DNA from 2 places in the Arthrobacter sp. 10N44_2 genome. Region 2 is predicted to be linked to the other one. Evidence: riboswitches for the same ligand, from Rfam matches in the RefSeq annotation. Region 2 holds a riboswitch; the other holds the start of a gene.
What was found. Region 2 has a riboswitch for glycine ahead of gcvP (aminomethyl-transferring glycine dehydrogenase). Riboswitches for the same ligand answer to the same signal wherever they lie in the genome.
Positions count from the first base shown of each region.

Region 1: it holds a riboswitch for glycine, as region 2 does, so the genes downstream of both, gcvP (aminomethyl-transferring glycine dehydrogenase) here and gcvP (aminomethyl-transferring glycine dehydrogenase) in region 2, are expected to answer to the same signal.

Region 1 covers NZ_JBFTHT010000026.1:5,710-10,043, forward strand. Annotated here, with positions in the region: gene gcvP (aminomethyl-transferring glycine dehydrogenase) at 1-1,894, opposite strand, end outside; glycine riboswitch at 1,947-2,054, opposite strand; glycine riboswitch at 2,056-2,153, opposite strand; gene AC1DBX_RS19635 (hypothetical protein) at 2,649-3,416, shown strand; partial or broken gene AC1DBX_RS19640 (SDR family oxidoreductase) at 3,551-3,854, opposite strand.
Region 2 covers NZ_JBFTHT010000029.1:21,385-25,718, reverse strand. Annotated here, with positions in the region: gene gcvP (aminomethyl-transferring glycine dehydrogenase) at 1-2,464, opposite strand, end outside; glycine riboswitch at 2,504-2,618, opposite strand; glycine riboswitch at 2,620-2,718, opposite strand; gene AC1DBX_RS20235 (TetR/AcrR family transcriptional regulator) at 3,097-3,636, opposite strand; gene AC1DBX_RS20230 (MFS transporter) at 3,704-4,334, shown strand, end outside.

The sequences.
Region 1 (4,334 bases), on a different contig from region 2:
TGGCCTCGATCTTGGCCGTCAGGTCCGCGTGGTCGATCGTGCCGTCCGAGGCTGTGGCCACGACGACCACCTTCATGCCGGCCAGCACGGCGGAGGCGGCGTTGGTGCCGTGCGCGGAGGCCGGGATCAGGCAGACGTTGCGCTGGGCCTCCCCGCGGGAGTGGTGGTAGCCGCGGATGGCCAGCAGGCCGGCGAGCTCGCCCTGGGAGCCGGCGTTCGGCTGGATGGAGACCTGGTCATAGCCCGTGATTTCGGCGAGGTCAGCTTCGAGGCCGCTGATGAGTTCCCGCCAGCCCTCGGTCTGGGAGTCCGGCGCGAACGGGTGGATGGAGGCGAACTCCGGCCAGGAGATGGCTTCCATCTCGGCCGTGGCGTTCAGCTTCATGGTGCAGGAGCCCAGCGGGATCATGGTGCGGTCCAGGGCAAGGTCGCGGTCCGAGAGCTTGCGGATGTAGCGCAGCAGCTGGGTTTCGGAGCGGTGCGTGTTGAAGACCGGGTGCTGCAGGTAGTCGGAGGTGCGCAGCACGGTCTCGGGCAGCTCGAAGCCCTCGGCCTCCACCACAGGGCCGGCACCAAAGGCGACGACGACCGCGGAGAGGACCTCCGGCGTCGTGGTTTCATCGACGGACACGCCAACTGTGTCCGCGTCGATGAGCCGCAGGTTGATGCCCCGGGCCTCGGCGGCGGCGATGACCTTGGCGGCCTTGCCGGGCACGCGGACCGTGAGGGTGTCGAAGAAGGAGTCGCTCACCAGTTCCCGGCCGACGATCTTCAGCGTGGCGGCAAGGGCGCGGGTGTTGTTGTGGACGGTCTGGGCGATCGCCTTCAGCCCGTCGGGGCCGTGGTAGACGGCGTAGAACGAGGACACGATGGCCAGCAGTGCCTGCGCGGTGCAGATGTTGGACGTGGCCTTCTCGCGGCGGATGTGCTGCTCGCGGGTCTGCAGGGCCAGGCGGTACGCCGGGACGCCGGCGTTGTCTTTGGAGACGCCGACGATGCGGCCGGGGAGCGTGCGTTCCATGCCCTCGCGCACCGCCATGTACGCGGCGTGCGGGCCGCCGAAGAACAGCGGCACGCCCAGGCGCTGGGTGGAGCCGACGGCGATGTCCGCCCCCTGCTCGCCCGGAGGGGTGATCAGGGTCAGGGCAAGCAGATCCGCCGCCACGGTGACCAGTGCGCCGCGTTCTTTGGCCTCCGCGATCACGCCGGACTGGTCCCACACCCGGCCGGAGACGCCCGGCTGCTGGAGGACGAGACCGTTGATGTCGCCGTCGGGCAGACCGGCGGAGAGGTCAGCGACCTGCACCTCGAAGCCCAGCGCCTCCGCTCGGCCCCTGACGATGGCAATGGTCTGCGGGAGGCAGTCGGCGTCGAGGACGGTCTTGGCCCCGGCAGCGGACTTGTTTTTGTTGGCGCGGCGCATGAGAAGCACGGCCTCGGCAACCGCGGTGGCCTCGTCCAGGAGGGACGCATTGGCGACCGGGAGCGCGGTGAGGTCCTGGACCATGGTCTGGAAGTTCAGCAGCGCCTCGAGGCGTCCCTGGGAGATTTCCGGCTGGTACGGGGTGTAGGCGGTGTACCAGGCGGGGGCTTCGAGGATGTTGCGGCGGATCACCGGCGGGGTGACGGTGTCGTAGTAGCCCTGGCCGATCATCTGCACGGCCGTCTTGTTCTTGTAGGCGAGCTTGCGCAGTTCGGCCAGCACCTGGACTTCGCTGAGGGCGCTGTCCAGGGTGAGGGGCTTTTCCTGGCGGATGGAATCGGGGACCGCGTTGTCAACGAGGCCATCAACGCTGTCGTAGCCGACGGCCTTGAGCATGGTGTCGATGTCGGCCTGGCGGCGGGCGCCGATGTGGCGGTCTGCGAAGGTGGACGGGGACGATTGAACCGTCATGAGAGGAACTCCATAATTCAGGTGGCATCAAGACGCCACGATGATTCGGGTTCCTCCCCGCTCTGTATTGGACCTGAGAGTTTCCGTTTTGCCCTGCTGATAGCAGCGCGCCACTTGCACCGTCGGTGAGCCCGGTTGCCCGGACTGCTTTCCAGAGTTGCCTTGCCGCGGCGGTACGTGGGCCTGAGAGATTCCTGGGGAGGATTTGCTCCTACGGCGCCTGCTGAACGTACCGGCAGGACTCTCCCGCCGCAGATCATAAGCTGTGCCACTGGTCGGTGACACAGCTCACAATTTATCCGGTTCCCGGGCAGGATGCAAAATTTATTTCAATTGAGTCGCTGTCCCGCGGACGACGGCGGGAGCTCTTCGCCGTCGTCCGCTTGCGTGGGTGAGGCGCATGAGGGCCGTGTCGTTGATCCGGAACACGCGGTCCCAGAGGTCGTCGTCCACCTCGTGGATCGGACCCAGGGGGTTAGTCCATTCGGTGCATTATTCTGAACGGGATACTTTACATTTTCATGCGCGTCCCTCCCAGAGCGCTCATACGCAAGGAGCCTCCGTGAGCCTTCCGGATCAAGCGATGGAACAGGCAGCTCCCAGCAGACCACCAAGCAGGACTCCCGCCGGGGATGCCGCTTGGGGGTGGCTGATCGGGATCCTCGCAGGATTGCTCGGCTTGGGCCCTTGGCTGGTATCCGGCGCACAGCTCCCGTTGCAGAACTTGTGGGGCGCAGAGGTCGTTCCAGACCAGATGCCTGTGTCGTTACTGCCGCTAAGCCAGTACGAACTCACCACGATCGTAGCCCTCCTCACCGTAGGAGGTGCAGCGGCCGGACTCGCGGTGCGCATCTGGTCCCCCGCCCGACGGCGACTGGTGACGTGGTGCGCGGCAGCCGGCGTTCTTGTGGTCCAGTTCACGGCTGCCGTCCAGTCCTTCACAGTGCTCGACGGCGGCTTGGCGGGCGGAACAATGGCGAGCCTGTACTTCGCCGGGCTGCTCGCGGGCGTGACCGCATCCCTCGCTGCTGCCCTCGTGGCGCACCTGCTGCTCTGTTCAAGGACCCGGAGCCTGGCGGCATTGGGCGCCGGACTCGTGGCGGTGCCGTTCGCTTCGTGGACGGTGGAGTGGGTTGTCGGCTTCGTTGGGCACATCAACGTCCCCGTCGCAGTGCCGTCAATCGCTCACTGGATTCCCGCCATCCTCGTTGGTTGCGCCCTGGCATGGTGCGGCCTTCGTCCTGCGCGGCGGACCGCGGTGTGGGCCGTGAACCTTGCGCTGTTGTGGTTGGTTCCCGCCGTGTTCATCTCGGTCAACTACGTCCTGGGGACCCGTATCCTGGCTGGCGACCTGCAGGAGATGCTGTTAATGAGTCGGCAAATCTTGGCGGCAACACTTGGACCCGAGGGCGGAGCAGCTCCCAAAATCTTGCTGGCCCTAGTCATCGCATCGGCGGGGCTGGGTGCCAAATCCATTGCCGCTCGCCGGCGACCGGACGCGCCCACCTTCCCGTCTTCGTAAAATCCGGACTCACCCGCGACGTGTGGACGTGATTGCACCAGCGGATCCGATGGTGCAATCACGGATTTGATCCCAATCCAGCGGACGACGGCGGGACCTCCCGCCGTCGTCCGCTTGCGTGGGGTGCCGCTCCCCTACAGGGCGGACCAGCCGCCGTCGGAGGCGAGGATGGCGCCGTTGATGTTGGTGCCGTCGTCGCTGAGCAGGAAGGTGATGGAGGCGGCGAGCTGCGCGGCGGTGGCGGGCGGTGGCCTGCATCAGCGGGCCGAGGCGTTCGGCCGCGAGCTGGGATCCCCAGGTGGCCACGATGTTGGCGATGGTGGGGCCACGGCGCAGGCCCCTGGGCCCGTACATCACGGCCGAGTTCTTGGTCAGGCCGACGAGGGCGTGCTTGGACGCGGTGTAGGCGGCGCCGGCCGCGGACCCGCGCAGGCTGGCAAGCCACCCCACAACGGCCGATATTGGACGTTATGTCAAGTAAAACCGTGATTATTGCATCCGATGCAAGATCACCCCTTCTCCGCCCATTGCCACCGATACCGCGTCACTTGAAGCGGGAAAATGCCCATGACCTGAGGGAACACCGTACCGTACGACTGATGGGGCTGGGCTACTCGCCGGTCCACCAGGCAGCCCTCCAAAGCCGGAGTGCATCAAACTCGAATGGCCCTCACATCCGCGGATTTGCGCGCATTCTGCATTAATTGCATGATTCTTGCCTCCGATGCAATGGATCAGGAGGGTTCGTGGCGGTCGATCCAGCGGTGCCTCACCATTCCAAGCGGGTTCTTTGACTGGAAACTTTAGCGACGAGTTTCATCAGTGCAGGATGACTAGCCATTGCTATGACGCGCGGCTGGTCGCCAGGGGGTCCTGGCCACTGGTTTGGTGGATTGCGTCGGCTCTGACCGGTAGGAC
Region 2 (4,334 bases):
TCTTGGCCGTGAGTTCGCGCAGGTCCAGGATGCACTCGTGGGCCACCAGGCCGCCTTCGCCGGTGTAGAGCACCGGGAAGGAGTCGTTGAGGCGGGCCGCGATGTAGTTCGCCGCGAGCAGCGCGGACTTGGTCGCCTCGGTGAGGCCGCGGCCGCCCATCAGCTTCACGTAGGCCCAGGAGATCGGCAGCACGCCGGCCGAGCCGTAGCGGGAGGCGGAGATCGGGGTGCCGTCGGCGCCGTTGGCGGGATCAGCAGCGTTGCCCGGCATGAACGGGGCCAGGTGCGCCTTGGCCGCGACCGGGCCGACGCCCGGTCCGCCGCCGCCGTGCGGGATGCAGAAAGTCTTGTGCAGGTTCAGGTGCGAGACGTCGCCGCCGAACATGCCGGGCTGGGCCAGCCCGACCAGGGCGTTGAGGTTGGCGCCGTCGATGTAGACCTGGCCGCCGGCGGCGTGGACCGCGTCGCAGACCTCGCGGACATCGGCGTCGTACACCCCGTGCGTGGACGGGTAGGTGATCATGATGCAGGACAGCGCATCCTTGTGCAGCTCGATCTTGACGGTCAGGTCCGCGTGGTCGATCGTGCCGTCCGAAGCCGTGGCCACGACCACGACCTTCATGCCGGCCAGCACGGCGGAGGCGGCGTTGGTGCCGTGCGCGGAGGCCGGGATCAGGCAGACGTTGCGCTGGGCATCGCCGCGGGAGAGGTGGTAGCCGCGGATCGCCAGCAGCCCGGCGAGCTCGCCCTGGGAACCGGCGTTGGGCTGGATGGAGACCTGGTCGTAGCCGGTGATCTCGGTCAGCTGGCCTTCGAGGTCCTCGATCAGTTCACGCCAGCCGGCGGTCTGGGATTCCGGGGCGAACGGGTGGATGGAGGCGAACTCCGGCCAGGAGATGGCTTCCATCTCGGCGGTGGCGTTCAGCTTCATGGTGCACGACCCCAGCGGGATCATGGTCCGGTCCAGGGCAAGGTCGCGGTCCGAGAGGCGACGGATGTAGCGCAGCAACTGGGTCTCGGAACGGTGCGTGTTGAACACCGGGTGCTGCAGGTAGTCGGAGGTGCGCTCGACGGCGGGGTCCAGGCCGAACGCAGTGTCCGTGCCTGCAGCCGCGGCAGTCACGGACGCGCCGAACGCGGCTATGACGTCGGCGACGACGGCAACCGTCGTGGCCTCGTCGGCGGAGATGCCGACGGTGTCGGCGTCGATGGCGCGCAGGTTGACGCCCTTGGCGTCGGCTGCCGCGATGATCTCAGCTGCCCGGCCCGGCACGGAGACGGTGATGGTGTCGAAGAAGGAGGTGTGCAGCACGTCCAGGCCGGCGGCCTTCAGGGAGGCGGCGATGGTCTTGGCGTGGACGTGGACCGACTGGGCGATTGCCTTCAGCCCGTCCGGGCCGTGGTAGACGGCGTAGAAGGAAGCCACGATGGCCAGCAGGGCCTGGGCCGTGCAGATGTTGGACGTGGCCTTCTCGCGGCGGATATGCTGCTCGCGGGTCTGCAGGGCCAGGCGGTAGGCGGGAACGCCGGCGTTGTCCTTGGAGACACCCACGAGGCGGCCGGGCATGGAGCGCTCGAGCCCCTTCTGGACGGCCATGTAGGCAGCGTGCGGGCCGCCGAAGAACAGCGGCACGCCGAAGCGCTGGGCGGATCCGACGGCGATGTCAGCGCCCTGCTCGCCCGGAGACGTGATCAGGGTCAGGGAGAGGAGATCTGCCGCGACGGTGACGAGGGCGCCCCGTTCCTTGGCGTCGGCGATCACGGCGGTGTGGTCGAACACGCGGCCGGAGACGCCCGGCTGCTGCAGAACGACGCCGTTGATGACGCCGTCGGGCAGGCCCTTGGAGAGGTCGGCGACCTCGACCTCGAAGCCGAGGGCCTCGGCGCGGCCCTTGACGATCGCGATGGTCTGCGGCAGGCAGTCGGCGTCGAGGACGGTCTTGCCGTCGTGCGCCGTCTTGTTCTTATTCGCGCGGCGCATCATCAGCACGGCCTCGGCCACGGCGGTGGCTTCATCCAGCAGGGAGGCGTTGGCGATCGGCAGGCCGACCAGGTCCTGGACCATGGTCTGGAAGTTCAGCAGCGCCTCCAGCCGGCCCTGGGAGATCTCCGGCTGGTAGGGCGTGTACGCGGTGTACCAGGCCGGGGCTTCGAGGATGTTGCGGCGGATCACCGGCGGGGTGAGCGTGTCGTAGTAGCCCTGCCCGATCATCTGCACGGCGGTCTTGTTCTTCGACGCCAGCTTGCGCAGCTCGGCGAGGACTTCGACCTCGCTCAGGGCCGCGGCGAGCGCGAGGTCGGCGTCCTGGCGGATGTCCTTCGGAACGGCGGTGTCCACCAGGGCGTCGACGGTGTCGTAGCCGACAGCCTTCAGCATGGCGTCGACGTCGGCCTGGCGGCGCGCGCCGATATGCCGGTCAACGAAGGACGTGGAGGCTGGGGTAACAGTCACAAGGAACTCCATAACTCAGGCGGCGCAGGGTACGCCACATTGATTCGGGTTCCTCCCCGCTCTGTATTGGACCTGAGAGTTTCCGCGCAGCCCGCGTTTCAGGGCTCCGCTTGCACCGTCGGTGAGCACAGCATGTCCGGGACACGCCTGCTACTTTCCAGAGATGCCTTGCCGCGGCGGTACATGGGCCTGAGAGATTCCTGGGGAGGGTTTGCTCCTACGGCGCCTGCTTGTACCTACTTGCAGGACTCTCCCGCCGCAGATCAAAGGCGTATTTAATTAGGTGTTCAATCGGGGGTGACTACAGTCACAGCTCTCATTGTCCTATGCCGGGCGCGCGTCCGCAAACTCCCTCCCGGCGGCGGACCCAGGTTACGGGCCACGAGCCACCCGGTGGCGAATCCGGCGGCGCGAATTCGCCGGAAACGCCCGGAGTCGCCGCAACTTTCCGGCGTACTCGAACGCTTCCGGCGAATTCGGCGGGGAGTAGGGGGTCGGCGGGGCGTAGGGGGTCGGCGGGGAGTAGGGGGTCGGCGGGGCGTAGGGGGTCGGCGGGGAGTAGGGGGTCGGCGGGGCGTAGGGGGTCGGCGGGGAGTAAGGGGGGTCGGCGGGGAGTAGGGGGTCGGAGGGTGTGGGTGTGGGCGTCAGCCGCGCAGGCGCTCGACGGCGGCCAGGAGGCTCTGGACGTCCGCCTCGACTTCCGGCGGCGGCCCGCCGGGACCCCGCGCCAGCATGGCGTTGAAGTACAGCCCGTCCCCCATGCACAGGACGGCCTTCGCCATGGCGGGCCCGACGTCGGCCGCCAGCAGTTCCAGCCAGCTCGCCTGGCCGGCGGCGAAGCGGCGGAGGGTTTCCCCGTGCGCCACCTCGGCGAGCCGCGTGGCCGCCACGAAGACCCGGTCCATGGGCGTGTCCGCCCACACCGAGGACTTGATGAAGTACGCCGCCGCCCCTTCCGGGGCTGCCGCCATGGCCGCAACATCGGCAGCCAGGAGCCGGTCCAGCCGTTCCAGCAGGACCGCGATCATGGCCTCTTTCGTCGGAAAATGGTAGAGCAGGCCGCCCTTGGAGACGCCGGCCCGGCGCGCGACGGCGTCCAGCGTCGCGGCGCGTTCACCGACTTCGATGAGCAGGGATTCGAAGGCATCGAGGACGGCCTCGCGGGCGACGGGTTTCCTGGGCATGCCTCCCATCATGCCTGTCCGCACGCGCATTTCTTAACTGTACCGTCCAGACGGTACAGTTATCCTTATGAGCATTTCATCGATCACCGTAGCCACCAGCACTCCTGCGGCCACCGGGCCCCGGGCACCGTGGCGTGACTGGGTGGCGCTGGCCCTGCTGATGTTCCCCGTCCTGCTCGTGGCCGTGGACAACACCGCGCTCACGTTCGCCCTGCCGGCCATCGCCAGCAGCCTGACCGCCTCCGGCGTCGAACTGCTCTGGATCGTCGATGCCTATCCCCTGGTCCTGGCCGGGCTCCTGGTCGCGATGGGTTCCCTGGGCGACAGGATCGGCCGGCGCCGGCTGCTGTTCGTGGGCAGCGCGGGCTTTGCCGCGGTGTCGGCCGTGACGGCGTTCGCGCCGAGTGCGGAATGGCTGATCGCCGGCCGCGCCGGGCTTGGCCTTTTCGGCGCCATACTAATGCCGTCCACGCTGTCGCTGATCCGGAACATCTTTCCGCAGCCCAACCGGCGCAGGCTGGCGGTGGCGGTCTGGGCCGCCGGCTTCTCCGGCGGCGCCGCCCTCGGCCCGATTGTCGGCGGCTGGCTGGTGGAACACTTCTGGTGGGGCGCCGTCCTGCTGGTCGCGGTGCCGATCATCCTGCCGCTGCTGCTGCTCGGGCCGGCCCTGATCCCGGAATCCCGCGATCCGAAGCCGG